2 regions of the Mesorhizobium sp. M7D.F.Ca.US.004.03.1.1 genome follow, and region 2 is predicted to be linked to the other one. Evidence: riboswitches for the same ligand, from Rfam matches in the RefSeq annotation. Region 2 holds a riboswitch; the other holds the start of a gene.
What was found. A riboswitch is a leader RNA that binds a small molecule or an ion and turns the genes downstream of it on or off. The one in region 2 is predicted to bind thiamine pyrophosphate.

Region 1 (4,208 bases), on a different contig from region 2:
CGGAGCCGCCATGCATTGCCGCTCGACGAGGTCGTCGAGCGGCGCATCGTACATCCCAAACACCTTCAGTCAGCGCGCCTTGTCGCGTCCCCCAAGTTCAAGCGTTATAAGAAAATTGCGAAACCTTATAACTGCCCAAACTGAACATTTCTACTAGCCGCCCTGTTAGGCTTCCCCCCATAAGGCCCACTGGCGCCACTTTCATACGCCACGGGCAATCGATCGCGACTGGGGACGGGCTGCGGGTTTTCATGCCTGCTGCGTCGGGTAGAGCGTCAGGATGTTGACGTTGACCCTTGGTGGCTGTGAAACCGCGTAGAGCATCGCAGCGGCGATATCCTCGCTCTCCAGCTGTTCCATGTCGCCCAGTCTTTGCTCTACCGCCAGGCGCACGTCATCGCGCATGTTGGCCGTGAACTCGGTTTTGACCGCGCCTGGCTCGATCACGGTGACGCGGATGCCGTTCTTGCCGATTTCGCGGCGCAGCGATTCCGCCATGGCGCTGGCCGCGTGCTTGGTGCCGGAATAGACGACCGAAGGGTGGATGTAGCGGCCGGTGCCCGACGAGACGATGACGATATGGCCCGAACCCTGCCGTTTCATCGCCGGCAGCGCTGCGTTGATCGTATAGAGCAAACCCAGAATGTTGATGTCGACCATCGCCCGGTATTCGCTGGTGGTGGTGTTCTGGAAGGGGGCCGCGACGCCGACGCCGGCGACATTGAACAGCATGTCAAGTCGGCCATAGCTTTCCAGCACGCGACTGACCATCGCGGTTGCCTGCTCCTCGTCGGCGATGTCGGCCCCGATCGCGAGCGCCTCGCCGCCGACGTCGCGGATGCGCTTGGCCAGATCGTCAAGCCGCTGCCGGCGCCGCGCCGCAATGGCAACGACCGCGCCTTGCGCTGCAAGCGCAAGTGCTGTTGCCATCCCGATGCCGGAGGAGGCGCCGGTCACCAAGGCGATTTTTCCGTTGAGTTTCCACATGTTCGTCGCTCCTGCTCAGAGGGAGATTCAGATGAGCTCGATGCCGATGATCGGCGACGTTCGAGACATGTCCTCAAGCTAGGCAGCAGACCCCCTACGGAAAATGCGATAGAATTCCATCATACTCATTGGAGAATATGGCATAATGCGCGGAAGTGACTATGCGGAGCTGAAGGCCTTTGCCACTGTCGTCGCGCATGGCAATTTTGCTCGTGCCGCGGAAGATCTCCGGATTTCGGCATCGACGCTCAGCCAGATGATCCGCCAGCTCGAAGCGCGGCTTGGCTTGCGCCTGCTCAACCGCACGACCCGCAGTCTCTCGCTGACCGAAGCCGGCGCGCGCCTGCACGCGCGCTTCGCGCCGGCCATGGCCGAGATGGAGGCGGCGCTCGGCGATGCCGCCGCCTTGCGTGACACGCCGGCCGGCATCTTGCGTGTCCATATGCCTAGCGTCGCCGCCGCCACCTATCTGGAGCCGGTGCTCGGTCGTTTTTATCAGACATGGCCGGACATCGTGCTCGATGTTACGATCGACGATGCCGCCATCGATAGTGTCGAGGCCGGCTATGATGTCAGCGCCAGGCTTGGCGAATTTCTCGAAGCCGATATGGTTGCGGTGCCGCTTGGCGGCGCGCAGCGCCAACTCGCCGTGGCCTCGCCGGACTACATCGCCCGTCACGGATCACCGTCAGCACCCGCGGATCTGCTCCAGCACCGCTGTATCAACTGGCGCCGGCCGGGCAGCGCCGGCCTTTACACATGGGAATTCGCCAGGGGTGGCCAATGGTTCTCGGTCGCGGTCGATGGTCCGCTGGTCGTCTCCAGCCGCGACATGGCCGTTGCCGCCGCGGTGCAGGGCGTCGGCATCGCCTTCTGGGCGGAAGAGCTGGTGCGTCCGCTGATCGACGCCGGCAAACTGGTCTCGCTGCTGGATGAGTGGTGCGCGACTTTTCCGGGCTGGTTCCTCAGCTACCAGAAGCAGCGCCATACGCCGCCGACCGTGCGCGCCTTCGTCGATTTCCTGCGGCATGCGCATGCCGGCCAAACACGGTCAGGTGGTTGACGGCGTGCACGAAGGTGATTGCATCGCGACTGTGGAGAGAACCGCTCGCGGCAGCGAGGGTGCCCGATAATCCCGCTCAGGCAGCACCATGTCTGGCGCAATGCTTTTGGCGCAGTGCGCTGAAAAAACGGCTTTCACTTCAGCTCGAATGGTGCTTTAACCCGCGCATCCACAGGGGTGCTCCGTACGGTCGGGGCTGAGACGGGGGCGGCAAGCCCACAGACCCTAGAAGCTGATCTGGGTAATACCAGCGGAGCGAGGCGGGCGATGTTTTCAGGCGCACAGATTTCCCTATATCCCATGGCCGACGATTTCGTCGGCGTCATCCTTGGCGCGCTTGGCGCGCTCGATCCCTGGCGTGACAAGCTCAGGATCGAGACCGACGACATCTCGACCTTGCTGGTCGGGCCGCCCGAAGTGCTGTTTCCCGCCATGCGCGACCTCTTCGTGGCGGCGGCGCGCAGCGGCAAACATTGCGTGTTGTCGGCCACCATCTCGCGCGGCTGCCCTGGCGAGCCGGATGATCCGATCTGCCGCTCCGATGCACTTGGCGGGCCTGTCGGGCCACTCGGTCCGCGCAAGGATGCGGCCATCGCGGCGGTGCACAATGCAGCTGCCACCGGCCAGCCGGCGGCAGCGCAGTTCTCGCTCTATGTGATGGGCACCGACGACCACATGGACGAGATCTACGGCTGCATCGACTTTCTCAAGCAGTCCGGCGTCTATGAACGTTCCAAGCATTTCTGCACGAAATTGCGCGGTGATGCCGGCGCGATCTTTTCGGCGCTGGACGAGGCTTTCTGCCGCTTCGGACCAGGCGCCGGCCACGTAACCCTCGACGTCACGGTCTCGGCCAACAGCCCGTCGGCGGTCTGAAGCTGCCGCCGCCTCCGCGCGGCCGTCAAAGGTTATCTCCAGTGGCCTCATCATCCGTCGCTTCGCGCCCGATCGCGAGCCTTCTTGTCAAGGCGGGACCGGCCATTATCTCGGTCGGGCTGCTCCTGCTGGCATGGGAGCTTTATGCCAGCTATTCCGGCATCAAGCCGACGATACTACCGGCGCCGTCGCGTGTCTTCGAGCAAGCGATGCTCAATCGCGAGGCGCTGGTCGACAACGCCATTCCGACCATCCGCGCCACGCTGCTTGGCTTTGCCTGCTCGCTCAGCGCCGCCTTTGCGCTGTCGATGCTGGTCGACTTCTTCCAGCCGCTGCGGCGTGCGCTGTTTCCCGTCTTCATTGTCAGCCAGACCTTGCCGCTGGTGGCGATTGCGCCGCTGGTGGTGCTGTGGTTCGGCTTCGGACTGGCGCCCAAGATCATGCTGGTGGCGCTGGTCACCTTCTTTCCGATGCTGGTGGCATTGGTCGAGGGCTATGAGGCGACCGAGGCCGAGGTCGGGCAAATGCTGCGCGCGATGGGGGCAGGGCGCTGGCGCATCTTCGTGCTGGCGCGGCTGCCTTCGGCGCTGCCTTATTTCTTCGCTGGCCTGAGGATCTCCATCACCTATGCGGTGGTCGGCGCCATCTTCGCCGAATATGCCGGCGCCGCGAAGGGGTTGGGCATCTACATGCTCAACGCCAAGAACAATTTTCGCCCCGACCTGGTGCTGGCCGCCGTCGGTGCCAGCGCCGCGCTGACACTTGTCCTGTTCGGGTTGACTGTGCTGCTGCAGCGCCTGGCCATGCCCTGGGAGCGCGCCGGCAAGGAAACCGCAGGGAAGAGGCCGTGGCGATGAGCCGGCTCGAGTTGCGGCATGTGCGCAAAGCGTTCGGCGGGCTCGATGTGCTGGCCGATATTTCGCTGAGTGTCGACGCTGGTGAATTCGTCTCGATCCTCGGGCCCTCGGGCGCCGGCAAGTCGACGCTGTTCCAGCTTCTGACCGGCGCCGAGCATGGCGAGGGCGAGATGTTCTTCGACGGCGCGCCGCTCGATGACCACGGCAGGCACTTCGCCTTCATGCCGCAACGCGACGCGCTGATGCCTTGGCGACGCATCCTCGACAACGCGACGCTCGGGCTCGAAGTGCAGGGCATCAGGCGCAAGGCGGCGCGGGCGCGCGTCGCGCCGCTGTTTGCCGAGTTCGGGCTTGCCGGCTTCGAGCGGCATTTTCCCGCGCAGCTCTCGGGCGGCATGCGCCAGCGCGCGGCGCTTTTGCGCACG
Region 2 (4,208 bases):
CCGGCATCACGCGGCGCGGCCACGACCAATGTCCCGGCCCGTGTCACCTGACCCGACAGCACCGCATCCCACCAGTCGGCAGCATCGCGTCCGAGATCCAGCACCGGCTGCTCCGCGCTTTCGCGCTCGCACCATGGCGCCAGCATGCCGCCGGCGAACCACGACGCGTTGCCACCAAGGCCATGCCGCATCTCGGCGACGGTGACCGTCGCGCCGCGGGCGGCGAGTTCGAAAGCGACGGTGAGGCCGGCAACGCCGGCCCCTTTGACGAGCACCCTCATGATGGTTTGGGAGCCTCTGGCACGACCGGTACGCCAGTCTCGTCCGCCTGCATGTAGAGATCGCCGCCCTCCCGGTATTTTGCCGCCATTGCCGCCATGCCTTCCTTCTGGGCCTCGGCACGGATGTCGTGGGAAATGCGCATGGAGCAGAATTTCGGCCCGCACATCGAACAAAAATGTGCCAGCTTGTGCGCCTCCTTGGGCAAGGTCTGGTCGTGGAAGGACCGTGCGGTTTCGGGGTCGAGCGACAGGTTGAACTGGTCCTCCCAGCGGAACTCGAAGCGCGCGCGCGAAAGGGCATCATCCCTGGTTTTCGCTGCCGGATGGCCCTTCGCCAGATCGGCTGCATGGGCGGCTATCTTGTAGGTGATCACGCCAATCTTGACGTCGTTGCGGTCGGGAAGGCCGAGATGCTCTTTCGGCGTGACGTAGCAAAGCATTGCGGTGCCGAACCAGCCTATCATGGCGGCACCTATCCCTGAGGTGATGTGGTCATAGCCCGGCGCGATGTCGGTCGTCAGCGGCCCCAACGTGTAGAACGGCGCCTCACCGCACACTGCGAGCTGCTTGTCCATGTTCTGCTTGATCTTGTGCATGGGGACATGGCCCGGGCCTTCGATCATCACCTGGCAGTCCTTTGCCCAGGCAATCTTGGTGAGTTCTCCAAGTGTTTCCAGTTCGGCGAATTGCGCCGCGTCGTTCGCATCGGCGATTGAACCGGGACGAAGGCCGTCGCCGAGCGAGAAGGAGACGTCATAGGCTCTGGCGATGTCGCAGATCTCCTCGAAATGCTCGTAGAGGAAGCTCTCCCGGTGATGGTGCAGGCACCATTTGGCCATGATCGAGCCGCCGCGCGAGACGATGCCCGTGACCCGGTCGACGGTCAGCGGGATGTAGTGCAGCCGCACGCCGGCGTGGATGGTGAAATAGTCGACGCCTTGCTCGGCCTGCTCGATCAGCGTGTCGCGGTAGACCTCCCAGTTCAGATCCTCGGCGATGCCGTTGACCTTTTCCAGCGCCTGATAGAGCGGCACCGTACCGATCGGCACCGGCGCATTGCGCACGATCCAGTCGCGGATGTTGTGGATGTTGCGGCCGGTCGACAGGTCCATCACCGTGTCCGCGCCCCAGCGGATAGCCCAGACCATTTTTTCGACCTCTTCGGCCATCGACGATGTGACAGCCGAGTTACCGATGTTGGCGTTGATCTTGACCAGAAAATTGCGACCGATGATCATCGGCTCGCTCTCGGGATGATTGATGTTGGCGGGAATGATTGCGCGCCCGCGCGCCACCTCGTCGCGCACGAATTCGGGTGTGACGAAATCTGGGATCGCCGCGCCGAAGGCTTCGCCGTCGCGTTGCAGCTTGCCGCGCATCACCTCGCGGCCGAGATTCTCGCGGATGGCTACGAACTCCATTTCTGGCGTGATGATGCCGGCGCGCGCATAGGCAAGTTGGGTCACCGCCTTGCCCTGCTTGGCCTTGAGCGGCCGATTGCGTATCGGAAATTCCGGTGTCAGGCGCTCGCCGGTGGCGAATCCATTGTCTTCCGGCCGGACGTGGCGGCCGTCATAGGCTTCGACATCGCCACGCGCCGTGACCCATTCGTGGCGAAGCCGGGCAAGGCCTTTTTCGATGCTGGTTTCGACTGATGGATCGGTGTAGGGGCCGGACGGATCGTAGACGGTGACGGGCGGTTCGCCGGCCGTCGGATGGACGGAAATCTCGCGCATCGGCACCCTGATCTGCGGGTAGAGGACGCCGGGCTTGTGGATTTTCCGCGAGGCGGGCAGTGGTCCCGTCGATACGGCGGGGGTGAGGGCATTCATCGTGAGGCTCCTTTGCTCATGCATTGGAGACCCAGTTCTGTGCCGGAAGGATGAAAAGACGCTTCTGTAGACCTGCTGCAACAGGACCTCGGGCGTAAACTCCCGCAAAGCGCTTGCACCGTCCCTACGCCAGTATGAACTGGATCAGGTTCAACGGGTCACTGCGCCGCGAAAGCCAGCAGTATCTCAGCCCCTTGCCGGGACTCCCCTGGTGAATGCCTTAGGTTGAACGGGCTGACGCTATCTTGTCAAGCGCATTCGGGCGCCTTCGGCCGGTGGCGACGACCGGCGGCCAGCCGGGCGGAGAGCTCGCGCATGCATCGGGGACAAGTCACGCCCCGTAGACCGGGGCTGAATGGCCAAAGCCTCATTCGCTTCGTGAAGGATGGAGAAACTGTATTGGCCATGTGCGCGTATCGACCAAGTAGCTCAGGCGGTCACGGATGTGGTTATTCTGGTCGAAGGTGACGAACGGCCTTGGGGGTCACCTCCTTTAGGATTCAGAGGTTGGAAGACGGCTTCTCGCGATCACGGCCATCAGGAAATACCTGTCTTCGGCTCAACCTCGACATGGCGTCCGATCGACCGCAGATATACAGCTATCTCGTTCATGAGATGATCGCGTTCGCCGTAGATTTCAGCAATCCTACGCAGCTGTGGCTCGACGGCCCTCCGTTGCGCTGGCGTGAAATCAGCATCGCCAAAGACGTATCCCAAGTTGCCAATCGCGCAAATTTTGCAGCCGGCGTCCACAACTGCTTGTACGAATGCCGGAATGTCTTTTTCTTGCATGGTCTTCATGTCGAACCTCTCGTGAATGGCGTGCTTGCGCCCCAATCTGCCTTTTCAGCGTGTCCTCTGGGCGGCGCAAGCCCTGAGCGTGACTGTGCACGGGCAACCTCGACTATCCCATCTGCCACGCTCTTTAGAATCGGTGGGGTCTGGTGATCGCAGGCTGGGCCACTCAAAAGCCTGCAAGAAGAAAGTCATGGCGACCATTGCTCAAGATCGCAAGGGTGCGTGCAAGACCTTCCGTTGGCAGTCATGCACGCTCGCTCAGAGATAGTCCGGCCGCGGAAATTCTCCCTTATTCGTAAGAAAGCTCATTGAGCAACTGGGCATTGAGCAACTGGGTCTCACGTCACGGGTCTCGTGTGCTTCACAGCCGAAAAATAGCCGCCGTGGCAATTCTCGAAAAGTGCAGGCTACCTCGTTAAGGACACTGCGGATGATCGTTCGCGCTTGGCAAAAGCGAACGGATTAGTCTATGGCTCTCGGCAGGGGGGCGAGTTATGCGGCGGGTGCGAATCCTTCAAGTAGGCGATATTCACTATCCGGACTGGCATCCTTCCTCTAGCAACATCGATGCCAAGGATAGCAAGTTCGCTCCGAAAATAACGCAGAAGCTACGCGCGTCTTCGCTGCGTGCCGTCTTGACGAAACTTCGGCGGCTGACGACTTCGAAGCCCTTGGATTCGATCGCCTTCATGGGGGATTTCACGAGCCGTGGCGACAAGACCTTCATTGCTTCGGCATTCCAGCATTTCACGTTGCTCTGCCGCGCACAGGGACGCAGTTCAAAGGCGCTTCCGTTGATATTCGTACCGGGAAATCACGATGTGAACCGTGATGACGCGCGCGAACTTGGACCGACTGAGAAATTCAGCGAAATGGCGAGTTTAGCCGCCCGCTTGGGTTGGCAGACCGTTCCCGTGGACCAACCCGTGCACTTCAGACTTCCGACAGGATCCGCAGGCGCAAACTTCATCCTCGTCAACACAGCGATAGGCAGTTGGGAGCTTCAAAACCTTCCCGCGTTCCTTCGTGATCGTCTCGAGGCACTCAGTCCTTCTACAGAGCCTCTAGATCTCGGCTCGCCGGACATCTCGGGACATTCGCCCGCGACACCTCCCAGCGATCCAGACAAGGAGGCGTCCGACGACGAGTATTACGGTCAGATGGACACGCCATACATCTCGCGTGAGATGCTTGCAGGCCTACAGGAATTGCTCCAGCAGCCCGACATGCGTTACGGCATCATAATCGGCCATCACAATCTGCTGCCACAAAAGACTCCGCGCATTACGCCATACGC

Region 1: another riboswitch for thiamine pyrophosphate. It lies ahead of EN935_RS08840 (YkoF family thiamine/hydroxymethylpyrimidine-binding protein); the one in region 2 lies ahead of thiC (phosphomethylpyrimidine synthase ThiC).

What each region holds. Positions count from the first base shown of each region.
Region 1 is NZ_RZQG01000099.1:10-4,217, reverse strand. Features, by position in the region: gene EN935_RS08850 (SDR family NAD(P)-dependent oxidoreductase) at 250-987, opposite strand; gene EN935_RS08845 (LysR family transcriptional regulator) at 1,133-2,050, shown strand; TPP riboswitch at 2,214-2,327, shown strand; gene EN935_RS08840 (YkoF family thiamine/hydroxymethylpyrimidine-binding protein) at 2,318-2,926, shown strand; gene EN935_RS08835 (ABC transporter permease) at 2,968-3,783, shown strand; partial or broken gene EN935_RS08830 (ATP-binding cassette domain-containing protein) at 3,780-4,208, shown strand, end outside.
Region 2 is NZ_RZQG01000273.1:813-5,020, forward strand. Features, by position in the region: gene thiO (glycine oxidase ThiO) at 1-281, opposite strand, end outside; gene thiC (phosphomethylpyrimidine synthase ThiC) at 278-2,113, opposite strand; TPP riboswitch at 2,217-2,333, opposite strand; gene EN935_RS16835 (hypothetical protein) at 2,651-2,914, opposite strand; gene EN935_RS16840 (metallophosphoesterase) at 3,406-4,208, shown strand, end outside.